3 regions of the Azospirillum sp. UENF 111221 genome follow, and region 3 is predicted to be linked to each of the others. Evidence: predicted binding sites of a transcription regulator. Region 3 holds the regulator's gene; each other region holds the start of a gene.

Region 1 (10,261 bases), 570 kb from region 3:
CCCATGCCTGCACGGCCGAGTTCCGCGAGATCACCGAACGGCTGATGGAGTTTCGCATCCGCACCGAGGACATCGTGGCGTCCGGAGGCAACAAATCGCAGATCGCCAAGACGATGGAGCGGATGCTGAACCCGCTGGGCTGGAACGAGACGCGCATCCGCGGCGACCTGTTCATCACCAAGATGATCGTGACGCACGAGGAGAAACGCCGCGTCGCCGGCAAGAACCGCGGCCGGACCGTCACCGAACAGCGCCAGCGCGAGGAGCTGTACAAGGTCAACGGCTTCATCGACGGGCACAAGATCGACTTCGTGAAGGGACGGGTGTCCTTCGACCTGGAATGGAACAGCAAGGACCAGACCTTCGACCGTGACCTCTACGCCGCCCGCACCTTCTACGAATGCGGCATCATCAATGCCGGCGTCCTGCTGACCCGCAGCGCCGAGCTGATCCCGCTGTTCACCGAGGTGGCGCGGCGGGTCGAGATGAAGAATTTCCAGAACAAGTACGGTGCCAGCACCACCTGGATGAAGAAGCTGCTTTACCGGCTGGATGCCGGCCGCGGCGGCGGCTGCCCGGTGCTGGCGCTCGGCATCCGTCCGGCGCTGGTGTCGGATTTCGACGACTGGAAGGACAGCCATCCGGTGGTCCGGCAGGCCGCGACCTTCGATGTCGATACCGGTGCGGAGGACGAGGACGATCTGTGGTGAGGGCGCCAGGGAGCCCTCACCGGCTTCTTCACGCGAATTTGCGGTCGGTCAGCAGCAGCCGCACCGCGAAGCCCAGGAACAGGACGCCGGCGATGCCGTCCAGCGCCGTGCGGACCCGCGGGCTGGACAGGACGCGCCGCGCGGCCCCGGCACTGAGTGCCGCGATGCCGACCAGATAGAGACCGCCCAGCACCGAGATGATGTTGCCAAGGATGAAGGTCTGCAACGCCACATGGCCCAGCTCCGGGGCGATGAACTGGGGCACGAAGGCCAGCTGGAACAGGATGATCTTCGGGTTCAGCAGGTTGGTCAGCAGCGCCTGGACGAAGACGCGGGAGGTGCCCGCCGGGGCCGGGGCCTCGATGGACGGAACGGGCTCGGCTCCGCGGCTGGTCCAGACGCTCCACAGCGACCGCAGGCCGATCCAGGCGAGATAGGCGCCGCCGGCATAGCGCAGCAGGTCGAACAGCGACGCCGACGCCGCGATCAGGGCGGAGATGCCGGCGGCGGCCAGCAGCGAATGGACGGTGTTGCCGACGCAGATGCCGATGGTGGCCACCACGCCCGCCTGCCGGCCATCGGCGATGCTGCGGGTCAGCACCAGAAGCGAGTCCGGTCCCGGTGCCAGGACCAGCACACAGACGGCGACCATATAGAGTTGCAGCAGGTGGAGGTCGAGCGGCAGGGTCATCGCAGGACGGACCTTCGGCGAGAGGTTCGGGTGCTCAGTCGGGCCAGCGGCGGTGGATCCACAACCATTGCGCCGGCCGGTCGCGGATCCAATCCTCCAACAGTCGGTTCAGCCTTTCCATAAGAATTCGCGCATCCGCATTGCGGTCGCCGCTGGTCGGGTATTCCTCCGGCGGCAGGACGGTGACGCGGAAATGGGCCCCCTCCAGCCTCTCGGTCCGCGCCGGACACAGCGGGAGCTGCATCTTCATGCCGAGGACGGCAGCCGCCGGAGCCGTCATGGCGTCGCGACCGAAGAAAGGCACCGGAATGCCGTCGTTCATCTTCTGGTCGATCAGCATGCCGACATGGCCGCCCCTGGTCAGGTGACGCAGTAGGATCCTGGCACCGTCCGGCCCCTTGGGAATCTGCATGCCGGTCGCCGCCCCGCGCAGCTTCACCAGCAGTTCACCGACCATCGGGTTGTTGGGCGCGCGATAGACCAGCCCCAGCTCCAGCCCCAGCATGCGGGAGGCGACCGACTGGACCTCCCAGTTCGCCAGATGGCCGGAGACCAGGATACCGGCCTTGCCGTCCTCGCGCAGCGCATCGACATGCTCGATGCCGACCACCTCGATCCGTTCACGGCCGATCTGCTCCAGATGCGGATATTCGGCGATGGTGCGGCCGAGATTGTCCCACATGCCGCGAATGATCGCCTCGATCTCCGCCCCGCTCTTCTCGGGGAAGGCGCGGGTCAGGTTGCGCCGGGCACGGGCGCTGTTGGGCAGCCACGGCCCCACCGTCCGGCCGATCCAGCCGCCGAGCGCCGATGCGCGGTCGAGCGGCAGCATCCGGAACAGACCGCAGACGCCATGGACCAGCAGCGCCTCCACCGGATAGCCGATGCGGCGCGTCAGCCATTTCTGAAACGGGCTACGCGGCTTGGCCATCGGGGCTTCCTTTCAGCGAAACATGCGTCAGCAGCGCGGCGAGCGCGCTCTCATCGGCCCAGCGCACCGACACCGGCAGGACGGCGATCTTCGCCCGCAACTCCGGCGGCAGGCGGATGGCGTCCTTGGCGGTGGTGACGGGCACGGCGCCCAACGCCGCGGCGCGGTCGAGCAGCGCCGCCACCTCGGCCGGACGGTAGGGGTGATGGTCGGCGAAGGGCACCCGCTCCGCGATGCGGGCGCCGAGCGCCTCCAGCGTCGCGAAGAACTTCTCCGGCCGGCCGATGCCGGCGAAGGCCAGCACGTCGCGCCCGGCGAGACGGGCGGCGGCCTCCGGATCGGGCTCCAGCCGGGCGGTCAGCACCGGGCGTCCGCCGGCCAGCGCCGCCAGACCGTGACGGTCCTCGCCCAGGATCACCAGCGCATCGGCGCGGGCGAGGCCGTCGGCCACCCGTTCCCGCAGCGGCCCCGCCGGAACCAGCCGGCCGTTGCCGAAACCGACCGCCCCGTCTGCCACGATCAGCGACAAATCCTTGTGCAGGGCCGGGTTCTGGAAGCCGTCATCCATGACGATTGCCTTGGCTCCGGCGGCAACCGCGCGCTCCGCCCCAGCCAACCGGTCGCGCGCCACCCAGCAGGGCGCCGCCCCGGCCAGCAGCAGCGCCTCGTCGCCGACGTCGGCGGCGGTGTGGCGGCCGGGATCGACCGCCAGCGGACCAGCCTCCCGCCCGCCATGGCCGCGGGTCAGCGCATGGACGGCGACACCGCGGGCCTGCAAGGCCGCAATCACAGACAGCCCGACCGGCGTCTTGCCGGCGCCGCCCGCCACCAGATTGCCGACGCAGACCACCGGAACGCCGACCTTGCGCGGAACGGTTCCGGCGATGCGCCGCCGCCCGGCCAGCCCATAGAGCGCACCCAGCGGTGCCAACAGGGTGGAGGCGAGACCGGGCGGCCGGTACCAAAAGGCGGGGGTCTTCACGGCGGCGCGTCCCCTCAGGCAGCCGTCCGGATGCCGGCCGCGCCCAGCACCGGGGCCAGCGCCGCCAGCGCCCGGTCGATGATCCGCCGGTTGTCGGCGGTCACCCGTGCCGCACCCGCGACGATGCGGTCTCGTGCACGGTCATCGGTCAGCAGCCGGCGCGCCTCGCGGGCCAGCGCCTCGCCGTCCGCCACCGGCAGGGCGCCGCCGGCGGCTTCCAGCATGTGGGTGATCTCGCCGAAATTGAACATGTGCGGCCCGTACAGCACGGCACAGCCCAGCTGCGCCGGCTCCACCGGGTTCTGTCCACCATGGGGGATGAAGGAGCCGCCCATGCACACCACCGGTGCCGCACGGTAGAACAGCCCAAGCTCGCCCATGGTGTCGGCGACATAGACGGCATGCTCGGGACCCGGCAGGCGATGCCCGGCGGTCCGTTGAAGAACCGGCAGCCCGCGCGCCCGCATCAGCTCCGCGATGGAGTTGCCGCGATGGGCATGGCGCGGGGCGACGACCGTCAGCAGCCCGGGCAGCACGGGGGCCAGCGCGGTGTGGACCGCCGCGGCGATCTCGTCCTCGCCAGGGTGGGAACTGGCGAGCAGCCAGACGGGCCGGCCGGCCAGGGATGCCCGCAGCGGCTCCATCGCGTCGGCAACGGCGGGGGGAGGCTCGGCGGAGAATTTCAGGTTGCCGACGCTGGCGACACCGGAGGCGCCGAGCCGGCGCAGCCGCTCCGCATCGCCTTCGGTCTGGGCCAGCGTCACCTGGAAGGTCGACAGCAGGCCGCCGATCAGCCCCGGCACGTTGCGCCAGCGCGAGAAGCTGCGTTCGGACATGCGGGCATTGACCAGCGCGGCGGGGATGGATCGGGCGCGGATACCGGCCAGCAGGTTCGGCCAGATCTCCGATTCCGTCCACAACACCGCGTCGGGCCGCCAGTGTTCGAGGAAACGGTCGACCGCGCCCGGCAGATCGACCGGCACATACTGGTGGATCGCACGCCGCGGCAGCCGCCGGCCCATCAGCTCGGCCGAGGTGACGGTGCCGGTGGTCATCAGCACGGTCAGGTCGGGCGCGCCGTCCAGCAGCCGGCCGACCAGCACGAGGACCGAGTTCGCCTCCCCCACGCTGGCCGCGTGGATCCAGACCAGCGGACCGGCCGGCCGGGCTTGCGATGCCATGCCGAACCGCTCCGCCTGGCGCGCGGGGTCTTCCTTGCCGGCAGCACGGCGCCGGTCGAGATAGAGGCGCACCGCCGGCCCGGCAACGGTCGTCAGGCCACGGTAGAGGGAATGCAGCATCAAGGCCCGGAACAGGAGACGTACGACAACGGGCGCGTTGCCGGTGCCCCTGATACGGACCACCGGCGACGCGCCCGGCGGCACCTTAGCACGCGGCAACGGTTCCGTAACAGGGGCCGGTGCGACGCAGGCCCCTCATCGCTCCCTCAAAGCGTCACAAGCGCCAACCGCGCGGAAAAGGCTGCGGCGCATCCCGAATGCTTCCCGCTTACGAAAAGGGTCGCAGGTTCGACAGGAACTGTTCGGCCGAGCGGCGCCAGGAGTAGCCCAGCGCATAGTCGCGGCAGGTCTGCGCCGGGATCGCCAGCGCCCCTTCGACCGCGCGCTTCAGAATCCTCGTCCAGGCAGCCGGCGCCGGAGCCGTCCACCACGTCCAGCGGTCCAGGCACCGGATAGGCCGCCACCGGCACGCCGGACGCCAGCGCCTCCAGCAGCACCAGCCCGAAGGTGTCGGTGCGCGACGGGAAGACGAAGACGTCGGCGGCGGCATAATGCCTCGCCAACTCCTCGCCATGCTTGGCGCCGACCCAATGGACGGCCGGATACTTGCGCTGCAACTCCTCCCGCGCCGGGCCGTCGCCCACCACCACCTTGGTGCCGGGCAGGTCGAGGCGCAGGAAATCCTCCAGGTTCTTTTCCACCGCCACGCGCCCGACATACATCGACACCGGACGCGGCAGATCGAGGAAGTCCTTGTCGCGGGGCCGGAACAGCTCGGTGTCGACTCCGCGGGTCCAGCGGCGGATGTTGGCGAAGCCGCGGGTCGTCAGCGCGTCCTCGATGGTCTGGGTCGCCACCATCACCGCCGAGGACGGCTTGTGGAAGCGGCGCACCACCGCATAGGACAGCGCCAGCGGGATCGGGGCGCGGTCGCGCACATATTCGGGAAAGCGGGTGTGGTAGGCGGTGGTAAAGGGCTTGCCGTGCTTCAGGCAATAGGACCGGGCGGCAAAGCCCAACGGCCCTTCGGTGGCGATGTGGATGCAGTCGGGCCGCAGGCCGTCGATCATCGCCCACAACCGCCGCTTCGCCCCCAGCGCCAGCCGGATTTCCGGATATGTCGGCATCGGCAGGGTGCGGAAGCGGTCGGGGCCGATCACCTCGACGCTGTGGCCCATCGCCTCCAGCTCCGCGCGCACGGTGCCGATGGTGCGCACGACGCCGTTCACCTGCGGGTGCCAGGCGTCGCTGACGATCAGGATGTTCACGCCGCTTCCCGTTCCTTCGCCGTGAGTTCCTTCGCCTTGATCTTGCCGCCGGTGGGACTGCTGCTGGGACCGGTGGTGGCAAGCCGCTGCGCCATGACCTCCGTCCAGTGGATGATTTCCAGCGCGCCACTGTCGTGCTCGACCAAGGCGGTGCAGGACTCGACCCAATCGCCGTCGTTGCAATAGAGGATTCCTTCGATGTCGCGCATCTCAGCGGTGTGGATGTGGCCGCAGACGACGCCGTCGACCTTGCGGCGGCGGGCCTCCTCGCCGAGCGCCTCTTCGTATTTGCCGATGAATTCGACCGCGGTCTTCGCCTTGTGCTTCAGGTAGGCCGACAGCGACCAGTAATTGAAGCCGAGCTTGCGGCGCACCCAGTTGAACAGGGTGTTGACGTGCAGCAGCGTGACGTAGGCGTGGTCGCCGAGCAGGGCCAGCCACTTGGCGTAGCGCACCACCGCGTCGAACTTGTCGCCGTGGGTGATCAGCAGGCGGCGGCCGTCGGCGGTGGTGTGGACCCATTCGTCCACCACATGCACGCCGCCGAACTGCAGCCCGACGTAATCGCGCGCCGCCTCGTCATGGTTGCCGGGGATGTAATAGACCTCCACCCCCTTGCGGGCGCGGCGCATGATCTTCTGCACCACGTCATTGTGGGCCTGCGGCCAGTACCAGCTTTTCTTCAGCCGCCAGCCATCGACGATGTCGCCGACCAGGTACAGGTGATCCGATTCGGTGTGCTTCAGGAAATCGAGAAGCAGTTCCGCCTGACAGCCGCGCGTTCCAAGATGAACGTCGGATATCCAAATGCTGCGGTACCGCTTGACCGCTGGGACGGCGTCCATCTTCCGCTCCGTCGTCGCCATGGCCGATGGCCATCAAGACAACTGCCGTATAAAGGAAAGAGGCACTCCTTGACAATGATTTGAAACACCCGCACCTATTCGTCACAACGATTTGGGCTATCGTCATACCGCCGCAGTTTTACTGCAATGGAACCGCCACGAGCCCTTCACTGTTCTGCAACAGAAGGCGCCCTTCGCGCCGGCCAGGGAGAACGAATTGGTGCGCGACACGGTTCTGATGGATGAAAGTCCGGCGGTTGGCATGGGCAGCGGCGAGGATGCGGCCATCGACATGCGACGGCTGCTGGTGATCCACAACCCGACTGCCGGCGGGCGGCGGGCACGGCGGCTTCGCGCGGTGGTCGCCCGGTTGGAGGCCCGCGGCATCGGCGTCACCGTCAGGCCGACCGGCAGGCGCGGCGATGCGGAGGCGTTTGCCCGCGCGGCCGATCCCGCCGAGGTGGATGCGGTGGTGGCGGCCGGCGGCGACGGCACCATCAACGAGGTCATCAACGGGCTGGCCGCCCATGCCGAGGCGGGTCGGCCGCTGCCGCTCGGCATCGTGCCAATGGGCACCGCCAACGTGCTGGCGGCCGAACTGGGCCTGACGATGGATGCGGAGCGCATCGCAACGGCGATTGCCAGCGGACGGCGGACGATGATCTGGCCGGCGCAGGCCAACGGACGGGTGTTCTCGCTGATGGCCGGGGTCGGGCTGGACGCGCGGGTGGTGGAGCGGGTCGATCCCCGGGTGAAGCGGCTGATCGGCAAGGGCGCCTATGTCGCCGAGACGCTGGTGCAACTGGCGACCCGGCCCGACCACCGCTATCGGGTCACTCTGGATAATGGCGACGGCTGGGGCGAACCGCAGGAGGTGGCGTCGGTCATCGTCGCCAAGGGGCATTTCTACGGCGGCCGCTTCATCTGCGCACCCGATGCGCGGCTGACGGAGCCGGAGCTGCATGTCTGCCTATTCCCGCGCGGCGGGCGGCTGAACGCGCTGCGCTATGTCTGGGGCGTCACCGCCGGGCGGCTGGCGCGCTTTCCGGATTATCGGGTGGTGACGGCCAGGCGCGTTCGGATCGAGGGGCCGGCCGGCGACGGGCTGTTCGCCGATGCGGTGCAGGGCGACGGCGACGTTCTGGCGCGGTTGCCGGTGGAGATCGCGCTCGCGGGGTGGCGGTTGCCGGTGCTGGCTGGGTGAGGTTTTCCGATCACCGCGACGGCGGCAAGCCCCGCGCCGCCCGTGCCTGCTCCTGCAACGCCACGTAATGGTGCCAGACCAGCCGAGCCGCCAGTGAGCGATGGGGCCGCCACGGCTCCGCCACCTCGATCAGCTGCTTAGCATTCGGCTTGTCCGCCCAGCCCTTCAGCCGCTGGACGCCCAGCTGAATCGCCAGATCGCCGATGGGCCAGATGTCCGGCCGGTCGAGCGTGGTCATCAGGTAGACCTCGGCGCTCCAGCGGCCGATGCCCTTCAGCGCGACGAGCCGGGCAATCGCCTCCTCGTCGGGCAGGTCGTGGATGATGTCGAAATCGAGCCGGCCGCTCGCCACCGCCTCGGCGAGGCCGCGGGCGTAGCCGATCTTCTGGCGGGAGAAACCGCAAGCGCGCAAGCTGTCGTCGTCGAGCGCCAGGATGGCGTCGGGGGTGACGGTGCCGCCCAGCCGGTCCTGCAGCTTGGCCCAGAGCGCCAGCGCAACCTTGGTGGAAAGCTGCTGCTCCATCACCATGCGCAGCAGGCCGACGAATCCGGTCGGCCGGCTGAAATCCCGGATCACCGGGCCGCCGACGCGCAAGCATTCGGCGAAAATGGGGTCGAGCGCGGCCAGATGGTCAACACTCATCTGCCGCGCTCCACTCCGGAAACCGCTGAATCAAGAAACCGCTTAATCAAGGCTGCCGGCGGATCAGGCCACCAGCTCGATGGCGTAGTCCTCGATCACGGTGTTGGCGAGCAGCTTGCTGCACATCGCCTCGACCTCTTTGCGGGCGGTCGCCTCGTCGGTGCTCTTGAGCTGCAGCTCGATCACCTTGCCGGCGCGGACGTCCTCGACGCCGTCGAAGCCCAGCGTGTGCAGCGCGTGCGCAATGGCCTTGCCCTGGGGGTCGAGAACGCCGCGCTTGAGGGTGACGTGAACCTTGGCCTTCATCGGATGTCCGCTCGCTTTACGGTGTTGGGTGGAGGGGTGGTTGCTGGATGGCGGTCACTGGATCGTCTTGGGACCCTTGACGTCGCTCGGCCCGCCTTCCGGCAGGATGCCGAGGCGCCGCGCGACCTCCTGATAGGCTTCCTCGACACGGCCCAGATCCTGGCGGAACCGGTCCTTGTCCAGCTTCTCGTTGGTCTTGACGTCCCACAGGCGGCAGTTGTCGGGGCTGATCTCGTCCGCCAGGACGATCCGCATCTCCTCGTTCTCCCACAGACGGCCGAACTCCAGCTTGAAGTCGACCAGCTTGAGCCCGATGCCGAGGAAGAGGCCGGACAGATAGTCGTTCACGCGCAAGCTGAGCGCGACCATGTCGTCGAGATCCTGGGGAGCCGCCCAACCAAAGGCGGTGATGTGCTCCTCCGAGACCATCGGGTCGTTCAGCTCGTCCGACTTGTAGTAGTATTCGATGATCGACCGCGGCAGCGGCGTGCCTTCGGGAATGCCGAAGCGGCGCGACAGGCTGCCGGCGGCGACGTTGCGGACGACGACCTCGATCGGGATGATCTCCACCTCGCGCACCAGCTGCTCGCGCATGTTCAGGCGGCGCATGAAGTGCGTGGGCACGCCGATCTCGGACAGACGGCTCATCAGATACTCGGAGATGCGGTTGTTCAGCACCCCCTTGCCGGTGATGACGCCCTTCTTCTGGTTGTTGAAGGCGGTGGCGTCGTCCTTGAAGTACTGCACCAGGGTGCCCGGCTCCGGCCCTTCGAAGAGTACCTTGGCCTTGCCTTCGTAGATGCGCCGGCGTCGTGTCATCGTATCTTCGTCCAAATACGTAAGGACCGGTCAAGCGAGCTTGCCGGCCCAGGAATGTGCCTGAGTGATATAGCAAGCCGGGTGCACGAACACAACGACGGGGGCTGGAGGGCAGGATTGTGCCGCCGGTTTACAGCTCCGCCGCCTCACAGCTCCACCGGCGCATAGTCCACCGCATGCGGCCGGCCGGGAGCGAAGTGCCAGATCGGGTTCAGGTCGGGACGCTCCACCCGCGGCACCGCGAGAAGCGAGCTGGACGAGGTTCCGAAGCCGCTCGGCAGCAGGAAATCCATGGCGCCGCGCTCGTCCGGCGTGCCCTCCCAGATGCGGCTGCCCATCAGTTCCGGCCAGCCGCCCCAGGCGAAGCTCTCCGCGTCGAGCGCGTCGAGGGTCGGCGGAATGGCATGCTCGAACAGCGGACGGTAGAAGGCGGTGCGCGGGTCCTGCGGGTCGTCCATCTCGAAGGCGGTCAGCATGTGTACGCCGGCGGGGATCGACGACACCTCCGGCCGGTGACGCGGGTTGGCGCCGCGGTGGACGACCAGGAAAGCGTCGCGGTTGTCGGCGACCACCAGATTGAACGGGCGGTAGGCGCGGATGTCGAGATCGGCGAAGCTGCGC
Region 2 (10,261 bases), on a different contig from region 3:
GCCGGGGTCGGCACCGGGACATTCGGGTTGACCAGGACCACATGGGTTTCCGGCAGGTCCGGCGCCTCGTCCAACTCATCGCCGATGCCGCCGAAATAGCAGCTTCGCCCAGCGACGCAGACCGGCACGTCGGCGCCCAGCCCGGCGGCCACCGCAAACAGCGCCGCGTCGTCCGGCGCCACTCCCCAGAGCCGGGCGAGCGCCCGCAGGCAGGCGGCGGCGTCCGCCGATCCGCTGCCGATCCCCGATGCGACCGGCAGCGCCTTGGTCAGGGCGATCATCACGTCGGCCTCGCGCCCCAGCCGGACGGCCAGGGCATGGGCGGCGCGCATCACCAGATTGCTGGCGGGGGACTCGCCCATCAGGGCCGGGCCGAAAGGACCGGCGATGGCCAGGCGCGGGCCGGCCGGCGGCAGGTCGGCACCGCGCAGGGCCACCCGTGCCGCACCCGGCGTCAGGGCGATGCTGTCGCCGAACTCGGCGAAGGCGACGAGGCTGTCAAGCTCGTGATAGCCGTCGGCGCGCCGGCCGGTGACATGCAGGTAGAGGTTCAGCTTGGCCGGGGCGGCCTCGACGATGGGAAGACCGGTCATAAGCTCCAATCCGCTGGCGGGCGCGCGACGACGCTCCTGTGTCGCACCCTTTCGCCCGCAGCGGCAAGGGGAGGTTAGATCTGGGCCAGCATGTCCTTCAGCAGCGTCTCACCCATCGGCCAGGGACCATGGCCGCTGGCGCCGTTGATGTGGCCGACCTCGCCCGCGTCGATGAAGTCGGCGCCCCACAGCGCGGCGAAGCCGCAGGCGCGGGCGGCGGTGCAGTAGGGGTCGCTGCGGCTGCCGACCACCACCGCCGGGAAGGGCAGGGGATCGGTCGGCGCCGGGGCGAAGCGGCAGGCCTCGGCCGGCACCGTCTGGGGTGATTCGACGTCGGGCGGGGCGACCAGCAAAGCGGCGGCGACCGTTTCCGTCCTGTCGCTGGCCGCGGCCCAGCGGGCGACGAGGATGCAGGCAAGGCTGTGCGCGACCAGCACGACCGGACCGGGCGCGGCACGCACCGCCTCGTCGAGCCGCTCCACCCAGCGGTCCGGCTCCGGCGCATCCCAATCGCCCAGATCGACGCGGGTCAGGGCCGGCAGACGGCCTTCCAGCCAGCTCTGCCAATGATCGGTGCCGGAGTTGCCCAAACCGGGAAGCACCAGAACGGTCGGCTGCGTCATTCTTTCAACTCTTCGTTCGTAAATGTTGTGTGTACTGTCTGAACATTGCGTACGGGCGAAAGAGGTGCTCGCAACGCGGTAGTTGGGTGGCCGGCATGCCCCGTCATGGCGGGTGGTGCCGCAGGACTCCAATTGAAAACCATAAACGGGAAGAAGGGGAGAAGCGTCTTGGACATCAGCGCCACCATCGCACAGGATCTTTGCGACTCCATCGGCCGGGAACTGGACTCCGTCGTCTCCATCGCCGGCAGGAGCGGTGCCGTCATCGCCTCAACCGCGCGGGAGCGGATCGGCACCGGCCATCCGGTCGCCGGCGACATCGTGGCCCGCCGGCTGGACGAGCGTGCCGTCACCCGCGATGAGGCGGCCAAGTCGGGCGGCACGATGCGGGAAGGCTATGCCATCGCCATCGAGCTGGACGGGGAACGGGTCGGGGCGCTCGCCATCGCGGCGCCGGCCGATCAGGCCCGCCGCTTCGCCCGCCTCGCGCGCCATTGGGTGCTGGCGACCCTGCGGGCCGAAACGGCGGAAACCCGCCGGGTCGCCCTGATGCGCGAATTGTCGGAACGGGTCGAGCGCGAGGTCGGCGGGTTCGCCACCGAACTGGCCGATGCCGGGCGCAAGCTGGAATCGGCGGTCGCGGCCGTCCGCTCCGCCGGGACGGATGGGTTGCGGCAGGCCGCCGACGCCGCGGGGGCGGCGCGTGCCGTGGATGGCTCGGTCAGCGCCATCGCCGGCATGCTCGACCGGCTGGCCTCGACCTCCGACCAGATTTCCGGGGACACCAGCAAGGCGCGCGAGATCAGCCTTGCCGCGGCGTCGGACAGCGACCGCGCCACCACAGTGATGAACTCGCTGCGCTCCGCCGCGGAACAGATCGCCAGCGTGGTGAAGCTGATCAATGCCATCGCCAGCCAGACCAACCTGCTGGCGTTGAACGCCACCATCGAGGCGGCGCGGGCGGGAGAGGCCGGGCGCGGCTTTGCCGTCGTCGCCAACGAGGTGAAGGCGCTGTCGCGCCAGACCGCCGACGCCACCAAGCAGATCGCCGATCAGGTCGCCAATCTGCAAAAGGAAACCGCCGCGGTGGACGAGGCGCTGGGCCGCATCCATTCCACCATCGGCTCGATCCAGGCGATCAACGGCACCGTCGCCGCCGCCATCGACGAGCAGGCGACCCTGACCTCGGAGGTCGCGCGGTCGCTCGACCGCTCGCGTCAGGACGCCATGGCGGCGGAACAGCGGATCGGCGACGCCGAACAGACGCTGGGGGGCGTGACCCGCAATCTTGAGGAGCTGACCGCGCTGAGCCGCGGCATCGCGGAGCGGGCCGGCAGCCTGGGCAGCGGTCTCGCCGGCCGCGTCACCGACGCGCTGCGTCAGACGCGCGGATAAGGCTGCTGGCAGTCGACGGAGTCGCCGCCGGCGATGGTGGTGCGGGGGGTGCCGCTTCTGGCGGCGGGGGCCGCACCGCCCGGCAGCGGCACGATCAGCCGGCGCTTCACCGGCTGCTGTGCCGCCCGGCGCGACACGCCGGCGAAGATCTGCTTCGACGCCTCGATCATCGTCACCCCGGCGAAGGCCTTGAACCAGCGCCCGCCGACCTCTTCCCAGGCGGGTGCCGTCTTTTGCAGGAAGTGCGAGCGGAGCGGCGGCATGAACAGGGCGTGGCGGGTGCGTTCCGGCACGAACATGGTGTCGCGCAGCACCTGCTTCAGCTGCGAGGCGGAATAGGGAAAGCCGTGGCCGAAGGGCGTCCAGTCGGCGCGCGCCCACAGGCCGCGGCGGTTCGGCACCACCGCCAGCACCCGGCCGCCGCCGGCCAGCACGCGCCAGATCTCGCGCATCATCGGGCGCAGCTGCTCGGTGCCCTCGAGCCCATGGACCAGAAGCACGCGGTCGATGGTGTTGTCGCCGAAGGGCAGGTCGGCCTCGTCGCCCAGCGCCACCATGCCGGGCCCTTCCGCCGGCCAGAAGCTGACTCCCTGGCTGGCCGGCATCACCGCCACCACCCGGTCGGCCTCGCCCATGAAGGGTCGCAGGTAGGGTGTGGTGTAGCCGACGCCGAGAACGATCTGGTCGCGCACGTCCGGCCAGATGGTGCGGATGCGCCGCCGGATCATCCGCTGGGCCGTCTGCCCCAATCCGGACTCGTAGAACTCCCTCAGATCGACGATATCTGTGTACATGGTATCCCAAGCGTAACACGGGTTTCGTATCGCAACAGCAGGGAGTCCGCTGCCGTGGAGGTCATTCTCGTTCCGGCTTTCGCCGACAACTATATCTATGTGCTGCGTGACGCGGCATCCGGCAAGGTCGGTGTGGTCGATCCCGGCGACGCTGCCCCGGTGCAGGCCGAGCTGGATCGGCGCGGTTGGTCCCTGACCCACATCTTCCTGACCCATCATCACGACGACCATATCGGCGGAGCGGCAGCGCTGAAGGAGGGCTATCGCGCCAGCGTGGTCGGCGCCCGTGCCGACGCCCACCGCATCCCCGGCATGGATGTGGCGCTCAGCGACGGCGACCGGACGGTGTTCGGCGAGCAGACCGCCCGCGTCTTCGCCGTGCCCGGCCACACCAGCGGCCACATCGCCTTCTGGTTCGAGGCGGCGGAAACCCTGTTCAGCGGCGACACGCTGTTCTCGCTGGGCTGCGGCCGTCTGTTTGAAGGCACGCCGGCGCAGATGTGGGAGTCGCTGCAAAGCCTGCGGGCGCTGACCGACCGGACCCTGGTCTATTGCGGCCACGAATACACCCAGTCGAATGGCCGCTTCGCCCTGACCGTCGATCCCGCCAACGCCGCCCTGCATCAGCGGATGGAGGAGGTTGCGGAACTGCGCGAGCGGAACCGGCCGACGCTTCCCACCACCATCGGCATGGAACGGCGCACCAACCCCTTCCTGCGCGCCGACGATCCCGGTGTCCAGGCCGCCATCGGCATGACCGGCGCCCCGTCGGTGGAGGTGTTCGCCGAACTGCGCCGGCGCAAGGACCATTTCCGCGGGTGAAGCTTGCCGACAACCAATCGAATGCGGAAGGAGCGTCCATGTTGAAGCTGCGCTGGAGCCCCACCTCGCCCTATGTGCGCAAGGTGATGATGGTCCTGATCGAACGCGGGCTGGAGGACCGGGTGGAGCGGGTGACGACCGATCCCTGGTCGGCCGACACCGATCTGCCGACGGACAACCCGCTGGGCAAGGTCCCCGCCCTGACGCTGGAGGACGGCACCACGCTGTTCGACAGCCCGGTGATCGTCGAGTATCTCGATTCGCTGGGCGACCGGGCGCCGCTGTTCCCGCCGGCCGGCCCGGCCCGTTGGACGGCGCTGCGCCAGCAGGCCGTCGCCGACGGCATCTGTGATGCCGCCATCCTGCGCCGGCTGGAATCCATGCGTCCGGACGGCGAAAAATCGGCCAACTGGATGGAACGCCAGCGTAAGGCGGTGGCCCGTTCGCTCGACCTGCTGGAGGCGGAGGCCGCGTCGCTGGAGGGTGAGGCGACCATCGGCATCCTGTCGGTGCTGGTGGCGCTCGGTTACCTCGATTTCCGGTTCGGGCACGAGGATTGGCGCGTGGGGCGCCCGGCGCTCACCGCCTGGTTCACCAAGGCCTCTGACCGGGACAGCCTGCGTCGGACGGCGCCGCCGGTGTAACGGCGGCATTCCTTCCAGATTCTACGCGGTATGCGTGCAGTAACGCGGCGTCCGGCCCAGTCGGGCGCCGCTGTTCGTTTCACGCGCTGTTTACGTTCGATTCACCATGACCGCCTGCGCGACCGATGATTTCCGGCCTCCGGCAATCTTTCGATTGTGCGTAGCGAAAACTTCATCCAACCGTCACCGATTCATCCAACCAGAAGGGCTACCCATGGCACCGGCCGGCTTGCGGAGAACCGCGGGCGCGGTACGGACAACCTCCAAGCCACGGGTGGCCCATATGGCAAAGCCTATCGACCAGCGCCGGCGGTCCGGCATCAAGTCGAAGATGCTGATCGCCTTCGGAACCGTGGCGGCACTGCCCTGCATCGCGGCGGTGGTCGGCTGGATGTCCTACGGCGCCGTCCGCGGCCATGTCGCCGACATCACCGGCACCCAGGTGCCGGTGCTCAGCGCCGCCCATGGCCTCGCCACCACCACGGCGCGGGTGCTGGCGCTGGGGCCGCTGATCGACGCCGCTTCGTCGGAGGAGGATCTGGTCCGGCTGCGCAATGCGGCGGGCGAGCAGCGCCGGGCGCTGGACGGTCAGCTCGCCCAGCTGGCCGGCGGACAGGGCCATGCTGGTGGCGATGCGGCCCGCGTCGCCGACCTGACCGGAACCGCGCGCTCGCTGCTGGGTACCATCGATGCGCTGGGGACGGCGACCGGACGGCGGCTGACCTTGCAGGAGCAGCGCAGCGGCCGGCTGGCGGAGCTGAGCGATGCCCATGCCCGTCTGCTCGCCGCGCTGAAGCCGGACATGCAGGCCTCGCGCGAACAGCTGGCCCAGGCGATTTCCGCGATGGTGCAGGCGACCTCCGAATCCTCCGCGGTGATCGGCGCCGAACTGGGGCAGACGGTGATCCCGCTGTTCCAGCTGCGCGGTGCCGAAGCGGCCCTGGCAAAATCGCTGCTGATCGGCGCCTTCGAGACCAACCGGTCCAAGGTGATGTCGCTCTCCACCGACTTCGACTCCGCGCTGTCCGACCTGCAGGGCGCACTGCGTCCGCTGGCGAAGAGCGAGGCTGCGGCCCCGGTGGTGGCGACGATCAACGAGCTGGCCGCCTTCGGCGATGGCGATGCCAGCGTCTACACCCGCCGCGTCCGTCAGCTGAGCCCCGGGATTCCGGAGGCGGAAGGGCAAAAGCTGACCGAGTCGCTAAACGCCAGCGTCGACGACATCGTCCGGCTGGACCGCGACGCCAACGCCCGCATGCTGCCGCTGATGCTGAATTCGCGCGGCCGCATCGCCGAGGCCGGCAATGCGATCGCCGAACGGATGCAGGATTTGTCCACCAACACGGTCCCGGCGGCGCAGCAGCGCTACACCGTCCTGAGCGGCCTGATGGCCGACGCCAACCTGCTGGCCGGCAAGCTGGCGGAGGCCGGCAACGCCGAGACGCCGGCCCGTCTGGCTGCCGCCCGCCGCACGCTGGCCCCGCTGGCGGCAACGATCCGCAGCACCCTGGCCGCGTCAGGCGACGATCTGGGGGCGGAGGTCCGCCGGCTGGCGGAGCGGCTGCTGGACCTTGGCTTCGGCAACGACGGCATCCTGGCGCTGCGGGCCGGCGAGCTGGCGGCCTATGCCGAGAATGCCGCGCTGATCGACAGCAATCGCAGCACCGGCGCCACCCTCACCGCCATGGTCGACGGGCTGGTCCAGGCGGCGGAAAAGGCGACCGCCGACGGGGCCGCCGCCGCCCACGAGGCGCTGGAACGCACCAATCAGGTTCAGATCCTGCTGGCGACCGCCGGCGTGCTGCTGGCCGGGCTGATCGTCTCGCTCTATGTCGGCCGCCGCGTCGTCGGCCGGATGGAGGCGCTCGCCGACGCCATGCGCCGGGTCGCCGGCGGCGACCTGACGGTCGAGCAGAAGGCCGACGGCAATGACGAGATCACCGACATGGCCCGCGCGCTGTTCGTCTTCATCGCCAACGCCCGCGCCATGGAAGAGGCGCACGAGAAGGTGGAGATCGAGCGCCGCAACGCCGCGTCGGCCCGCCGCACCAGCATGCTGGAGATCGCCGACCAGTTCGAACGCAACGTGCTGAGCAGCGTCGAAACGCTGGCCGAGGCCGCGCGCCAGATGGCCGCCCGCGCCCGCTCGCTGACCGACATCGCCGCCAACGCCAACGACCGCGCCGAGGCCGCGATGCAGCTGTCCGGCGAGATGGCGGCGGGCATCCAGCAGGTGGCGACCGCCGCTTCGGAAATCTCCCAGTCCATCGCCGAGATCAGCAAGCGCACCGGCGAATCGGCCCGCATCATCGGCGACACCGCCGCCGGAGCGGAGCAGGTGAAGGCCACCGTCGCCGACCTGTCGAGCACGGCGGGAGAAATCGGCACCGTCGTCGGGCTGATCGACGAGATCGCCGGCCAGACCAACCTCTTGGCGCTGAACGCCACCATCGAGGCGGCGAGGGCAGGGGAGATGGGCCGTGGCTTCGCCGTGGTCGCCGGAGAGGTGAAGGCCCTTGCCGGCCAGACCGCCCAGGCCACCGCCGAGATCGCCCGCCAGATCGCCGCGACCCAGGCGGCCAGCCGCGAGACGGCGGAGGTGGTGGCGGCCATGACCGGCAGCGTCCAGCGCATCGAATCCAACGCCTCGGCCATCGCCGCAGCGGTGGAGGAGCAGGCGGTGATCACGTCGAGCATCGTCGACAGCTCGCACCGCGTGGCGGTCGGCACCCAGGCGGCGTCGGACCATGTCGCCGGCCTGTCCGAGGCCGCGGCCAAGGTGCGTACCCAAGCCGGTGACGTGCTGCTGGTGGCGGAAGGCCTGTCGCACGAGGCGACCAACCTCGGCTCCGCCGTGCATCTGTTCCTCCAGGAAATCCGGGCCGCGCGATGAGCCTTGCCAGGACTTCGCGTTCCCAGTCTCGAACGGGTCGGTTTCATAAAACTGACACGTAAACAAAACAAACCCGTCACCGGCGGCGGCTATGGTCACCGCGACGAAGAAGGCGGGTTCCGACATCCGGCCAAGGCCGGGCTTTTCCGAAAAACCCAACCAAACCGTCCAAACCTATCGGGAGTTTAGCCGTGAAAACCATGACCTCGGCGTTCGTTCGCTGCGCTGCCTTCGGTGCCCTGGCCGTCCTGTCCGTGTCGGTCGCCCCGATTTCGGTCGCCTCGGCCGCCGACATCTCCGGCGCCGGCGCCACCTTCCCGTACCCGATCTATGCCAAGTGGGCCGACGCCTACAAGAAGGAGACGGGCACGGGCCTGAACTACCAGTCGATCGGTTCGGGCGGCGGCATCAAGCAGATCAAGGCCAAGACGGTCACCTTCGGCGCGTCGGACATGCCGCTGAAGCCGGAAGAGCTGGAGCAGGCCGGCCTGATCCAGTTCCCGATGATCATGGGCGGCGTGGTTCCGGTCGTGAACCTGAAGGGCATCAAGGCCGGCGAGGTCAAGCTGTCGGGCACCGTTCTCGCCAACATCTACATGGGCGAGATCACCAAGTGGAACGACGCGCAGATCAAGGCGCTGAACCCCAACGTCAACCTGCCGAACACCGCCATCGCCCCGGTCTACCGCTCTGACGGGTCGGGCACCAACTTCCTGTTCACCGACTACCTGTCGAAGACCAGCCCGAAGTTCAAGACCCAGATCGGCGCCAACACCTCCGTCCAGTGGCCGGCCGGCATCGGCGCCAAGGGCAACGAGGGCGTGGCCAACATGGTCAAGCAGACGGACGGCTCGATCGGCTACGTCGAATACGCCTACGCCAAGCAGAACAACATCACCCATCTCGATCTGCAGAACAAGGACGGCAAGACCGTCTCCCCGAAGATCGAGGCCTTCCAGGCTGCCGCCGCCAACGCCGACTGGGCCAATGCCAAGGGCTACTACGTCCTGCTGACCGACGAGCCGGGTGCGGAGAGCTGGCCGATCACCGGCGCCAGCTTCATCCTGATGTACAAGACCCCGCAGGACGTGGCGTCTTCGGCCGAAGCGCTGAAGTTCTTCGACTGGGCCTACAAGAACGGCTCCAAGATGGCGACCGAGCTGGACTATGTCCCGATGCCGGACGCCGTGGTGTCGCTTGTCCAGAAGACCTGGTCGCAGACCATCCAGGCCGACGGCAAGCCGGTCTGGACCGCGTCGGCCAAGTAACGACGGCCAACCGACCCCGGGCGGGCCGCTGGTTGGCGCGCCCGGGGGCATGATCGCCGGAGGGGACGGAAATTGCGCCGTCCCCACCGCACGCCTCACGGAGCGGCCATGACCGAGATCGCGCTGACCTTGACCGACGCACACGCCTCCACCGCCCGACGGGCCCGCCGCCAGCGCCTGCAGGATGCGGCTTTCCGCAACGCCACCCTCGCATTCGCGCTGCTCGTCCTGCTGATTCTGGGCGGCGTCACGGTTTCCCTGATCGACGGCGCGCTGCCGGCACTCCGCGCGTTCGGCTTCGGCTTCGTCGGAACCGAAGTCTGGAACCCGGTGTCGGAGGAATTCGGCGCGCTCGCCCCCATTTACGGCACGCTGGTAACGTCGGTCATCGCCATGGCTGTCGGCATTCCCGTCAGCTTCGGCATCGCCCTGTTCATCACCGAGATGTGCCCCGCCTGGCTGAAGCGCCCGCTCGGCGTCGCCATCGAGCTGCTCGCCGGGATCCCCAGCATCATCTACGGCATCTGGGGCCTGTTCGTCTTTGCCCCCTTCATGCAGTCGACCATCCAGCCCTTCCTGATCAATACGCTGGGCCAGATCCCCGGCATCGGCAACCTGTTCATGGGGCCGCCCTACGGCATCGGCATCCTGACCGCCGGCCTGATCCTGGGCATCATGGTTCTGCCCTTCATCACCTCCATCACCCGCGACGTCTTCGAGACGGTGCCGCCGATGGTGCGTGAATCCGCCTACGGGCTGGGTGCCACCACCTGGGAGGTGGTGTGGAACGTGGTGCTGCCCTACACCCGCACCGGCGTCGTCGGCGGCGTGATGCTGGGGCTGGGCCGCGCGCTGGGCGAGACGATGGCGGTTACCTTCGTCATCGGCAACGCGCACCGCATCAGCTCCTCGATCATGGCGCCGGGCACGACGATCTCGGCCTCCATCGCCAACGAGTTCACCGAGGCGGTTGGCGACGTCTACACCTCCTCGCTGGTGGCGCTCGGCCTGATCCTGTTCCTGATCACCTTCGCCGTCCTGTCGATCGCCAAGCTGATGCTGCTGCGCCTGCAGCGCAAGGCCGGAGTTTGAGGCCCATGACGATGTCCAATTCCGCGACGCTGGCGACCCCCATCGGCGGGCTGTATCACCGCCGGCGCATCGCCAACAAGCTGGCGCTGTCGCTGGCGCTGGGGGCCGCCGGCTTTGGCCTCTTCTGGCTGGTCGCC
Region 3 (10,261 bases):
GCGCTCCTTCAACGTCTTCAGGATGGCGTCGAGGTTGGCCCTGGCCTGACCGGGGTCGAGCCCGCGCAGCATGTCGTTGGCGCCCAGCTCGACGATGGCGGCGTCCGGCTTGTCGGCCAGCGCCCAGTCCAGCCGCGCCCGCCCACCGGCGGTGGTGTCGCCCGACACGCCGGCGTTGACGACGGTGACGCTGTAGCCCTTCGCCGCCAGCGCCTTTTCCAGCTGGCGGGTGAAGCCCTGCGGTTCGGGCAAGCCGTAGCCGGCGGTCAGGCTGTCGCCCAGCGCCAGCAGCTTCACCGGCGGCGCGGCAGCCGCGCGGGTCGGAACGGTCATCGATGCCCCTGCGGCAAGAAGAAAGGCGAGTGCGGCGCCAAGGGCGCCCGTGTTGAAAGCCCGGCGGGTCGTGCCATATGGCGATGGTCCATTCCGCTTGTGCGAGTGTCGCATGTCCAAGGCTCAGTCCCCTGCAACGTCGTCAAACTCCATCGCCCGGCCTTCAAACGAAATCATCGTTGAACTCGACGACGTCCACCTGAAATTGGACAGCGGCGCCGGACCCGTCAACATCCTGCGCGGCGTGAATCTTCAGGTTTCGGCCGGCGAGCGGGTCGGCGTCGTCGGCCCCAGCGGCTCCGGCAAGTCCACCATGATGATGGTGATGGCCGGGCTGGAACGCCCCAGCGGCGGCCTCGTCCGCGTCGCCGGCCAGGATCTCGGGAAGCTGGACGAGGATGGGCTGGCCCGCTTCCGCCGCCAGCATGTGGGGATCGTCTTCCAGGCTTTCCATCTGGTGCCGACCATGACGGCGCAGGAGAATGTCGCCATCCCGCTGGAGTTCGCCGGGGTCGCCGACGCCTTCGACCGCGCCCGCGTCGGGCTGGAGCAGGTGGGCTTAAGCCATCGCATCCACCATTATCCCGGCCAGCTGTCGGGCGGCGAGCAGCAGCGCACGGCGCTCGCCCGCGCCTTCGTCACCGAGCCGTCGCTACTGCTGGCCGACGAGCCGACCGGCAACCTCGACATCGACACCGGCAGCACCATCGTCAAGCTGCTGTTCGATCTGGCCGAGCGGCGCGGCACGACGCTGGTGCTGATCACCCACGACCAGAGCCTGGCTGCGCGCTGCGACCGCACGGTGCGGCTGGCGGACGGGCGGATCGCCGACGATGGGCAGGCCGCCCGGCGCGCGAAGCTCCAGGCGGCGGGGGAGTGAGGGGGATGGAAAGGATGTTCGCGCCAAATACTCCCTCTCCCCCCGGGGAGAGGGTCGGGGTGAGGGGGACGCAGTGCGTGGCGTTGCTCGACGCGCAAAGTCCTCGCCATTGAAGCAATCCTCGCCACGCACCCCCCTCACCCTAACCCTCTCCCCGGGGGGGAGAGGGGACAGCAGCAGGTGGAAGGGGGCTACGCGATGACCAACCTCAGCCTCGCGCTCCGGCTTGCCCGGCGGGAGCTGCGCACCGGCCTGAAAGGGTTCTGGGTCTTCCTCGCCTGCCTCGCCCTGGGCGTCGCCGCCATCGCCGCGGTGCAGTCGGTGTCGAGCGGGCTGCTCGACGGGCTGGCGAGCGACGGGCGTTCCATCCTTGGCGGCGACGTCGCGTTGCGGCAACTCTACAATCCGCCGGCCGACGGGCAGATGGCCGCGCTGAAGGCCGGCGGCCGGGTGTCGACCTCCGCCGAGATGCGGGCGATGGCCCGCGCGGATGACAACGTCCGCTCATCGCTGGTCGAGCTGAAGGCGGTCGACGATCTCTATCCGCTCTACGGCGCCGTGACGCTGGACGGCGGCGGCGACCTGCGCGACGCGCTGGCGCAGAAGGACGGCCGCTGGGGTGCGGTGGTCGAGGCCAGTCTGGTCGACCGGCTGGGCATCAAGCCCGGCGACACCATCCATGTCGGCGAGGGCGCCTACCGCGTCGCCGCCGTGCTGGACCGCGAGCCGGACCGCGCTTCCTCCAACGCCTTCTCGCTCGGACCGCGCCTGCTGGTGGCGCTGCCGTCGCTGGCGAACACCGGGTTGCTGCAACCCGGCAGCCTCACCTGGTGGAGCACCAAGGTGGCGCTGCCGCCGGACACCGACCTCAAGGCATGGCAGGATACCCTGCGCAGCCGCTTCCCCGACGCGCCCTGGCGGATGCGCGACTACACCAACGCCTCGCCGCAGATCGAGCGCTTCATCGACCGCATGACGCTGTTCCTGACGCTGGTCGGGCTGACCGCGCTGCTGGTCGGCGGCGTCGGGGTCGGCAACGCGGTGCGCAGCCATCTCGATTCGCGTGCCCGCACCATCGCCATGATGAAGTGCATCGGTGCGCCCGGCGCCCTGGTGTTCCAGCTCTATCTGGCGCAGATCCTGGCGCTGGCGCTGCTGGGCATCGTCATCGGGCTGGCGCTGGGGGCCGTGGCGCCGCTGGCGCTTGGCCGGCTGCTCGACGGCGTGCTGCCGGTGTCGGCCCACATCGGCGTCTATCCCGGCGCCCTGGCGCTCGCCGCCCTCTATGGCGTGCTGACCGCGCTGACCTTCTCGCTGTGGCCGCTCGGCCGGGCGCGCGAGGTGCCGGCGGGCGCCCTGTTCCGCGACGTGATCGCCCCGGCCGGCGGACGGCCGCGCACGCCTTATACGGTCGCGATGGTGGTATCGGCCGCGGCGCTCGCCGGGCTGGCGGTGCTGACCGCCCACAACAAGATCTTCGCCCTGTGGTTCGTCGGCGGCTCCATCGCCACCTTCCTCGCCTTCCGCGCCGCCGCCGCCCTGGTCACCTGGGGTGCTGCGAGGGTAGGGCGGGTCAGGCGTCCCGGCCTGCGGCTGGCGCTCGCCAACCTGCACCGGCCGGGCAACCCGACGGCGGCGGTGGTGCTGTCGCTGGGGCTTGGCCTGACGGTGCTGGTCGCCATCGCGCTGATCCAGGGCAACTTCTCCCGCCGGGTGTCGGAGACGATCCCGCAGGACGCCCCGGCCTTCTTCTTCGTCGACATCCAGCGCGACCAGTTCGACCCCTTGCGCGAGCTCGTCACCGCCGTCCCCGGCGCCAGCGCCTTCGAGGCGGTGCCGAGCCTGCGCGGTCGGATCGAGCGGGTGAACGGCGAGGATGCCGAAAAGGCGCTGGTCAACCCGGAGCAGGCCTGGATCCTGGCCGGCGACCGCGGCATCACCTATTCGGCGACGCTGCCGAAGCACTCCACCGTCACCGCCGGGTCCTGGTGGCCGACCGACTATGCCGGGCCGCCGCTGATCTCCATCCACCAGAGCGTCGCCGAGGCCTTCGGCATCGGTCCCGGCGCCACCATGACCGTCAACATCCTGGGCCGCAGCTTCGAGGCGAAGGTCGCCAACGTCCGTTCCGCCGATTTCAGCAGCATGGCGATCAACTTCACCATGGTCTTTGCCCCCGGCACGCTGGAAGGGGCGCCGCAGACCTGGGTCGCCACCGTCCGCGCCACGCCGGACGCCGAAACGCAGGTGCAGCGCGCCGTCCTGCAACGCTTCCCCAACATCACCATGGTGCGGGTGAAGGACGCGCTGGACACGGTGGCGGAGATGCTGGGCCATATCGGCACCGCGGTGCGCATCGTCGCCGGCATCACGCTGGCCGCCGGCACGCTGGTGCTGGCCGGGGCGGTCGCCGCCGGCCACCGCCGCCGGGTCTACGACGCGGTGGTGCTGAAGGTGCTGGGGGCCACGCGCGGCGACATTCTGCGCGCCTTCCTGCTGGAATACGGGCTGCTCGGCCTGCTGACCGCGGTCATTGCCGGCTTCATCGGAACCTTGACCGCCTGGGCGGTGCTGAAGTTCCTGATGCATTGGGAATGGAGCTTCCTGCCGTCGGCTGTCGTCACCACCGCGTTGCTGAGTACGGCGATCACGCTGGCTTTCGGGTTCTATGGTACTTGGCGGGCTCTGGGCCAGCCTTCGGCGCCATTGCTTCGGAACGAGTGACTCCCGTATGATGAAGCCGCAGGAAAAACGAATCGTGAAAGCTTTTTCATCTGGAAAAAGCGCCGCCGATTCCTATTGAACCGCCTGGCGGACTCGCCAATATGTCCTGCGACGGGATCACCCAATTCCACCGAGGAAACCAAACCATGGCAGACCCGACCTATAACCGCTTCGCGACCGCAGGCCGCGCGACAGATCGGGGATACTTCGACGAAGGCCTGCGCCAGCACATGCTGCGCGTGTACAACTACATGGGTGCCGGCCTGATCCTGACGGGTCTGGTCGCCGCGCTCGTGTCGTCCAGCCCGGCCATGATGGCCACCATCTTCGGCACGCCGCTGAAGTGGGTGGTGATGCTGGCGCCGCTGGCCTTCGTCATGGTGCTGTCCTTCGGCATCCAGCGCCTCTCCTTCGCATCGGCACAGATGATCTTCTGGGCCTATTGCGGTGCCATGGGCCTGTCGATGTCGGCCATCTTCCTGGTCTTCACCGGGGCGTCGATCGCGCTGACCTTCTTCGTCACCGCCGCGACCTTCCTGGCGATGAGCCTCTACGGCTACACCACGAAGGCCGACCTGTCGAAGATGGGCTCGTTCCTGATGATGGGCGTCATCGGCCTGGTGATCGCCGGCCTGGCGAACATCTTCTTCCAGTCGCCGGCCCTGCACTTCGCGATCTCCGCCATCGGCGTGCTGATCTTCACCGGCCTGACCGCCTACGACACCCAGGCGATCAAGGAAAGCTACGCCGAGGGCTACGATCACGAGAGCACCGGCAAGCTGGCCCTGATGGGCGCCCTGACGCTGTACCTGGACTTCATCAACCTGTTCCAGTTCCTGCTGCAGTTCCTGGGCCAGCGCAACAACGACTGAGCCTGAGGACATCCGACCCGAGACGCCCGATCGGACAAGCACCTGATCGACGCAGCAGCCGCCCGGAAGCACCCGCTTCCGGGCGGTTTTCTTTTGGGCCCGCTCAGGACTCTACCGTCACCAGGTCGCCCACGGCCAGTCCCAGCACCCGGTCGGCCCGCCCGCGGTTGACGGCGATCTCGGCCAGCCCGTTGGAGTTTTCGTACCACAGCGGCTGCCCCGGCCCGACGGCGCCGAAGGTGCGGGCGCGGGCGACGCGGGCGCCACCGGCGGTCAGCACCGCGTCGGCGGGCAGGGCGGAGGCCCGCAGGCCAGTCATGACGTTGCCGTAGACATCGACATAGACGATGCGCGGCAGCTCCTCCGGCCAGTCCGGCCGGTCGATGGCGGCGGGATTGAGCGGGCTGCGCGCGACGGCCCGGCCGGTGGCAAGGCTGGCGGCGACGGGGGCGAACAGGTCGCGGCCGTGGAAGCTGGCGGACAGCCGGTCCGGGATCCAGTCGATTGTCCAGGCGTTTAGCGACGTTGCGCGGCGCGCGATCAGGGCGAAAAGGCCGTTGTCCGGACCGACGAACCAGCGCCCGTCGGCCTCCACCATCACCGGCCGCCGGTCAGTGCCGACGCCGGGATCGACAACAGAGAGAAAGACGCTGCCAGCCGGGAAGGCCGGAGCATAGGCTGCCAGCAGATAGGCGGACAGCTGTGGGTCGAAGGCGGGGGCGTCGGCGAACAGGTCGATGACCGGCACGCCGGGCGCCTGTTGTGCCAACACCGCCTTCATCTGGCCGGTGTAGGGGCCGGAAAGTCCGAAATCGGTGAAAAGCAGGATCATCGAGGGCCTTCTCACCAGTGCTGTGGTGGTCTTGGCCCCCATCCTACCCCCATCCGAACCCCGCACTCACACCGACTTGGTATCGAGCGCGTAGCCGGCCGACCGCACGGTGCGGATCAGGTCCAGCTCGTCCTCCTCGTTCATCGCCTTGCGCAGGCGGCGGATGTGTACGTCGACCGTACGCGGCTCGACATACACGTCGTGGCCCCACACCAGATCGAGCAGCTGCTCGCGCGAGAACACCCGGCCGGCATGCTGCATGAAGTGGCGCAGCAGGCGGAATTCGGTCGGGCCGAGGTGTACGTCACGGCCGTTGCGGCGGACGCGGTGGGCGGCCAGATCCATCGTCACGTCGGCAAAGGTCAGCACCTCGTCGGTCATGCCGGGAGAGGCGCGGCGCAGCACCGCGCGCATGCGGGCGACCAGCTCGGTCGGCGAGAAGGGCTTGGTGATGTAGTCGTCGGCGCCGGAGTTCAGGCCGCGCACCCGGTCGCCTTCCTCGCCGCGGGCGGTCAGCATGATGATCGGGATGTCGCGGGTCTTGGCGTTGCGGCGCAGCTGGCGGCAGACCTCCAGCCCGCTCATCAGCGGCAGCATCCAGTCGAGCAGCACGATGTGCGGCGTCTGCTCGCCGGCGGCCAGCAGGGCCTCCTCGCCGTCGCTGGCGGTGGCGACGCGGAAGCCTTCCTTTTCCAGGTTGTACTTCAGCAGCGTCAGGATGTCGGCCTCGTCCTCGACGATCAGGACGAGCGGCTTCAGGGCCGCGTTCATGGTGGCTCCGTTGACAGCGCGCGTCTCGACGTTAACCGGCATGGGACAGCCTTTTCAACAAAGGAGGAGGGGAGGGCGCAGAGGTAAGGCGGGGCTCAGCCATAGCGGCCGGTGATGTAGCCCTGGGTGCGCTCGTCGCGCGGGTTGGTGAAGATGTCCTCGGTGTCGTCGCACTCCACCATCTCGCCCAGATGGAAGAAGGCGGTGCGCTGCGACACGCGGGCGGCCTGCTGCATGTTGTGGGTGACGATGACGATGGTGTAGTTGGCCCGCAGCTCGTCGATCAGCTCCTCGATGTGGGCGGTCGCGATGGGGTCGAGCGCCGAGCAGGGCTCGTCCATCAGGATCACCTCGGGGCTGACGGCGATGGCGCGGGCGATGCACAGCCGCTGCTGCTGGCCGCCGGACAGGCTGGTGCCGGGTTCGCGCAGGCGGTCCTTGACCTCGCCCCACAGCCCGGCGCGCTTCAGCGAGGTCTGCACCACCTCGTCCAGTTCGTCGCGGCCGGAGGCCAGGCCATGGATGCGCGGGCCGTAGGAGACATTGTCGTAGATCGACTTGGGGAAGGGGTTCGGCTTCTGGAACACCATGCCGACGCGGGCGCGCAGCTGCACCGCATCGACCGCCTTGCCATAGACGTCCTCGCCATCCAGCGCGATCCGCCCCTCGACCCGGCAGCCCTCGATGGTGTCGTTCATCCGGTTCAGGCAGCGCAGGAAGGTCGACTTGCCGCAGCCGGACGGGCCGATCAGCGCCAGCACCCGGTTTTCCTGGATGTCGAGGTCGATGCCCTTCAACGCCTGTTTGGCGCCGTAGAACACCGTCACCCCGCGGGCGGTCATCTTGTTGGGCAGGGCGGCACCCGCGCGTTGACCGGGGCGGTCTTCGGCGCGGGGCCGCAGCTTCAGCGGGTTCTGAATGCTCATGACGCTCACCACCGTCTCTCGAAAATCTTGCGCAGGATCACGGCCGCGCCGTTCAGCAGGATCAGGACGCCGAGCAGGATCAGGATCGCCGCCGAGGTGCGCTCGGTGAAGGCCCGCTCGGGGCTGTCGGCCCACATGTAGATCTGCACCGGAAGCACCGTGGCGCTGTCGGTCAGCCCGTGGGGCACGTCGACGATGAAGGCGACCATGCCGATCAGCAGCAGCGGCGCCGTCTCGCCCAGCGCGCGGGCCATGCCGATGATGGTGCCGGTCAGGATGCCGGGCATCGCCAGCGGCAGCACATGGTGCAGCACCGTCTGCAAGGGCGAGGCGCCGATGCCCAGCGCCGCCTGGCGGATCGACGGCGGCACCGCCTTCAGCGCGACGCGGGACGCGATGATGATGACCGGCAGCGTCATCAGCGCCATCACCAGCCCGCCGACCAGCGGGGCGGAGCGCGGCATGCCGAAGAAACCGAGGAACACCGCGAGGCCGAGCAGGCCGAAGATGATCGATGGCACCGCGGCGAGGTTGTTGATGTTCACCTCGATCAGGTCGGTCCAGCGGTTCTTCGGCGCGAACTCCTCCAGATAGACCGCGGCGGCGATGCCGGTCGGCACCGACAGCGCCATGGTCACCAGCAGGGTCAGCAGCGAGCCGGCGATGGCGCCGCCGATGCCGGCCTGTTCCGGCTCGCGGCTGTCGCCGGCGGTGAACAGGGTGGTGTTGAAGCCCTGCGCCAGCGCGCCGGAGGCCAGCAGCGCGTCGGCGGCGGCGACCTTGGCGTCGCTGAGCCCGCGCTCGCTCTCCGGCAGGTCGCGGCGGTAGCCGCCCTTCACCAGCTGGTCGATCTGGTCGTCGGCGCGGACCCAGATCGTCTGCGTGGTGCCGGCCAGCGCCGGGTTCTTCGCCACCATCGCCTCCAGCTCGTAGGGTGCCCCCGACGACAGCAGGTCGTTCAGCACGCGGCGGCCGGCGCGGTCGGTGACCTGGGGGAACTGGGCGTAGAGCGCCCGGCGCAGCGGGGCGGCGTAGTTGCGGTCGGCGACCTCCGCCGGGTCCAGCGTCACCTCCAGCCGGATGCGCGCTTCCCAAAAGGCACTGGCGCCCTTGGCGACGATGGAGCCCAGCAGCAGAACCAGCATCAGCGCCGCCAGCGCCACCGCGGCGGCGCCGGCCAGCCGGAAGCGGCGCTCCGCGGCATGGCGGGCGCGCAGACGGCGGGCGAAGGCCTCGCTGCGCAGGCGCGACTTCGGCGGGGTGGTTGAGGCGGGGGAGGGCGTCACGGCCGCCGCGTCCCGCTCGACGAGGTCAGTCATATTTTTCCCGATAGGTCCGGACCACCCGCAGGGCGACCATGTTGAGGCAGAGCGTGACGAGGAACAGCACAAGGCCGAGGCCGAAGGCCGACAGCGTCTTCGGGCTGTCGAACTCCTGGTCGCCGACCAGCAGCGTGGCGATCTGGGTGGTGACGGTGGTGACCGCCTGCAATGGGTTGGCGGTCAGGTTGGCGGTCAGGCCCGACGCCATGGTGACGATCATCGTCTCGCCGATGGCGCGGCTGACCGCCAGCATCACCGCGGCGACGATGCCCGGCAGCGCCGCCGGCAGCACCACCTGCCTGATGGTTTCCGACTTGGTGGCGCCGAGGCCGTAGGAGCCGTCGCGCAAGCTCTGCGGCACCGCGTTGATGACGTCGTCCGACAGCGAGCTGACGAAGGGGATGATCATCACCCCCATGACGATGCCGGCGGCCAGCGCCGATTCCGAACTGACGTCCAGCCCCAGCGCCTCGCCGACCGAGCGCACGAAGGGCGCCATGGTCAGTGCTGCGAAGAAGCCGTAGACCACGGTCGGGATGCCGGCCAGGATCTCCAGCGCCGGCTTCAGCCAGGTGCGCACGCCGCGTCCGGCATATTCCGACATGTAGATCGCCGCCATCAGCCCGACCGGCACCGCCACCGCCATGGCGATCACCGTGATCAGCAGCGTGCCGGCGAACAGCGGGATGGCACCGAAGGAACCGCTCGATCCGACCTGATCGGCCCGCATCGCCATCTGCGGGCTCCAATGGGTGCCGAACAGGAAGTCGAGCGGTGAGACGACGCTGAAGAAGCGCAGCGCCTCGAACAGCAGCGACAGGACGATGCCGACCGTGGTCAGGATGGCGACCAGCGAACAGACGACCAGCGCCACCCGCACCACCCGCTCCACCGCCGGACGGGCGCGCAGGTCCGGGCCGATGCGGTGGCGGCCCCAGGCGAGCCCGGCGACGGCGAGGCTGGCGCCGACCGCCAGCAGGCTCCAGCCGGCGAGATCGCGGAAGCCCGCATAGCGGCGCGCCGCCTCGACCACCAGCGGATCGGAGTCGCGCCCGGTCGAGATGCCGTGGGCGAGGTTGAGGATGTCGGCCTTCAGCAGGGCGACCGACTGGCCGTCACCGGTGGTCAGCCGCTCCGGCAGGGCCGACAGCACCAGCTGCATCGCCAGCCAGCCTTCCGACGCCGTCCAGGCGACGAACAGCAGCAGCGCCGGCAGCCCGGCCCACAGCGCGACATAGACGCCATGATATGACGGGACCGAATGCAGCTCCGCCACCCGCCCGCCAACGGACGCCGCCGCCCGCGACCGGCCGATCATGAAGCCGATCAGGGTGAGCAGGGCCAGGATCAGGGCGAGGAGGGTCAGCTGCATGCGGGTCGCTCAAGAGGAGGAGTTGGTCAGAACTGCAACGGCGTCAGGTTGACCGCCTCGACGCGGGCGGTGTCGCGCAGCGCCTTCGGCTCCGGGATCAGGCCCTTGTCGACCAGATAGCCGTCGTCGCCCATCGCCCGCTCCGACGTGTATTCGCCGATGAACTCGCGGATGCCCGGAATGACGCCGGCATGGGCGTTCTTGACATAGATGTAGAGCGGGCGGGCCA

Evidence for each region. Region 3 encodes PhoB, which activates phosphate uptake and scavenging genes when phosphate is short. Its sites were predicted from a motif close to TNTCATAAAACTGTCA; they were not measured.
Region 1: ACWPN3_RS26830 (UDP-2,3-diacylglucosamine diphosphatase) is a predicted target of PhoB. The motif match lies at 6,739-6,754, and genes of this name have one in related genera.
Region 2: pstS (phosphate ABC transporter substrate-binding protein PstS) is a predicted target of PhoB. The motif match lies at 7,806-7,821, and genes of this name have one in related genera.

Annotation. Positions count from the first base shown of each region.
Region 1 covers NZ_JBSNCH010000005.1:2,524,085-2,534,345, reverse strand. Annotated here, with positions in the region: gene ACWPN3_RS26860 (BglII/BstYI family type II restriction endonuclease) at 1-710, shown strand, start outside; gene ACWPN3_RS26855 (LysE family translocator) at 739-1,401, opposite strand; gene ACWPN3_RS26850 (LpxL/LpxP family acyltransferase) at 1,436-2,332, opposite strand; gene lpxK (tetraacyldisaccharide 4'-kinase) at 2,316-3,314, opposite strand; gene ACWPN3_RS26840 (3-deoxy-D-manno-octulosonic acid transferase) at 3,329-4,615, opposite strand; partial or broken gene ACWPN3_RS26835 (glycosyltransferase family 4 protein) at 4,824-5,823, opposite strand; gene ACWPN3_RS26830 (UDP-2,3-diacylglucosamine diphosphatase) at 5,820-6,668, opposite strand; gene ACWPN3_RS26825 (diacylglycerol/lipid kinase family protein) at 6,889-7,872, shown strand; gene ACWPN3_RS26820 (DNA-3-methyladenine glycosylase family protein) at 7,883-8,515, opposite strand; gene purS (phosphoribosylformylglycinamidine synthase subunit PurS) at 8,579-8,821, opposite strand; gene purC (phosphoribosylaminoimidazolesuccinocarboxamide synthase) at 8,876-9,640, opposite strand; gene ACWPN3_RS26805 (NRDE family protein) at 9,787-10,261, opposite strand, start outside.
Region 2 covers NZ_JBSNCH010000004.1:175,518-185,778, forward strand. Annotated here, with positions in the region: gene ACWPN3_RS12885 (4-(cytidine 5'-diphospho)-2-C-methyl-D-erythritol kinase) at 1-593, opposite strand, end outside; gene ACWPN3_RS12890 (RBBP9/YdeN family alpha/beta hydrolase) at 668-1,216, opposite strand; gene ACWPN3_RS12895 (methyl-accepting chemotaxis protein) at 1,385-2,611, shown strand; gene ACWPN3_RS12900 (methyltransferase domain-containing protein) at 2,596-3,405, opposite strand; gene gloB (hydroxyacylglutathione hydrolase) at 3,460-4,227, shown strand; gene ACWPN3_RS12910 (glutathione S-transferase N-terminal domain-containing protein) at 4,266-4,871, shown strand; gene ACWPN3_RS12915 (methyl-accepting chemotaxis protein) at 5,155-7,764, shown strand; gene pstS (phosphate ABC transporter substrate-binding protein PstS) at 7,965-9,032, shown strand; gene pstC (phosphate ABC transporter permease subunit PstC) at 9,141-10,124, shown strand; gene pstA (phosphate ABC transporter permease PstA) at 10,130-10,261, shown strand, end outside.
Region 3 covers NZ_JBSNCH010000005.1:1,956,379-1,966,639, reverse strand. Annotated here, with positions in the region: gene ACWPN3_RS24015 (arylesterase) at 1-333, opposite strand, end outside; gene ACWPN3_RS24010 (ABC transporter ATP-binding protein) at 446-1,213, shown strand; gene ACWPN3_RS24005 (ABC transporter permease) at 1,412-3,937, shown strand; gene ACWPN3_RS24000 (Bax inhibitor-1/YccA family protein) at 4,084-4,809, shown strand; gene ACWPN3_RS23995 (SAM hydrolase/SAM-dependent halogenase family protein) at 4,913-5,641, opposite strand; gene phoB (phosphate regulon transcriptional regulator PhoB) at 5,708-6,412, opposite strand; gene pstB (phosphate ABC transporter ATP-binding protein PstB) at 6,508-7,338, opposite strand; gene pstA (phosphate ABC transporter permease PstA) at 7,344-8,657, opposite strand; gene pstC (phosphate ABC transporter permease subunit PstC) at 8,650-10,032, opposite strand; partial or broken gene ACWPN3_RS23970 (PstS family phosphate ABC transporter substrate-binding protein) at 10,059-10,261, opposite strand, start outside.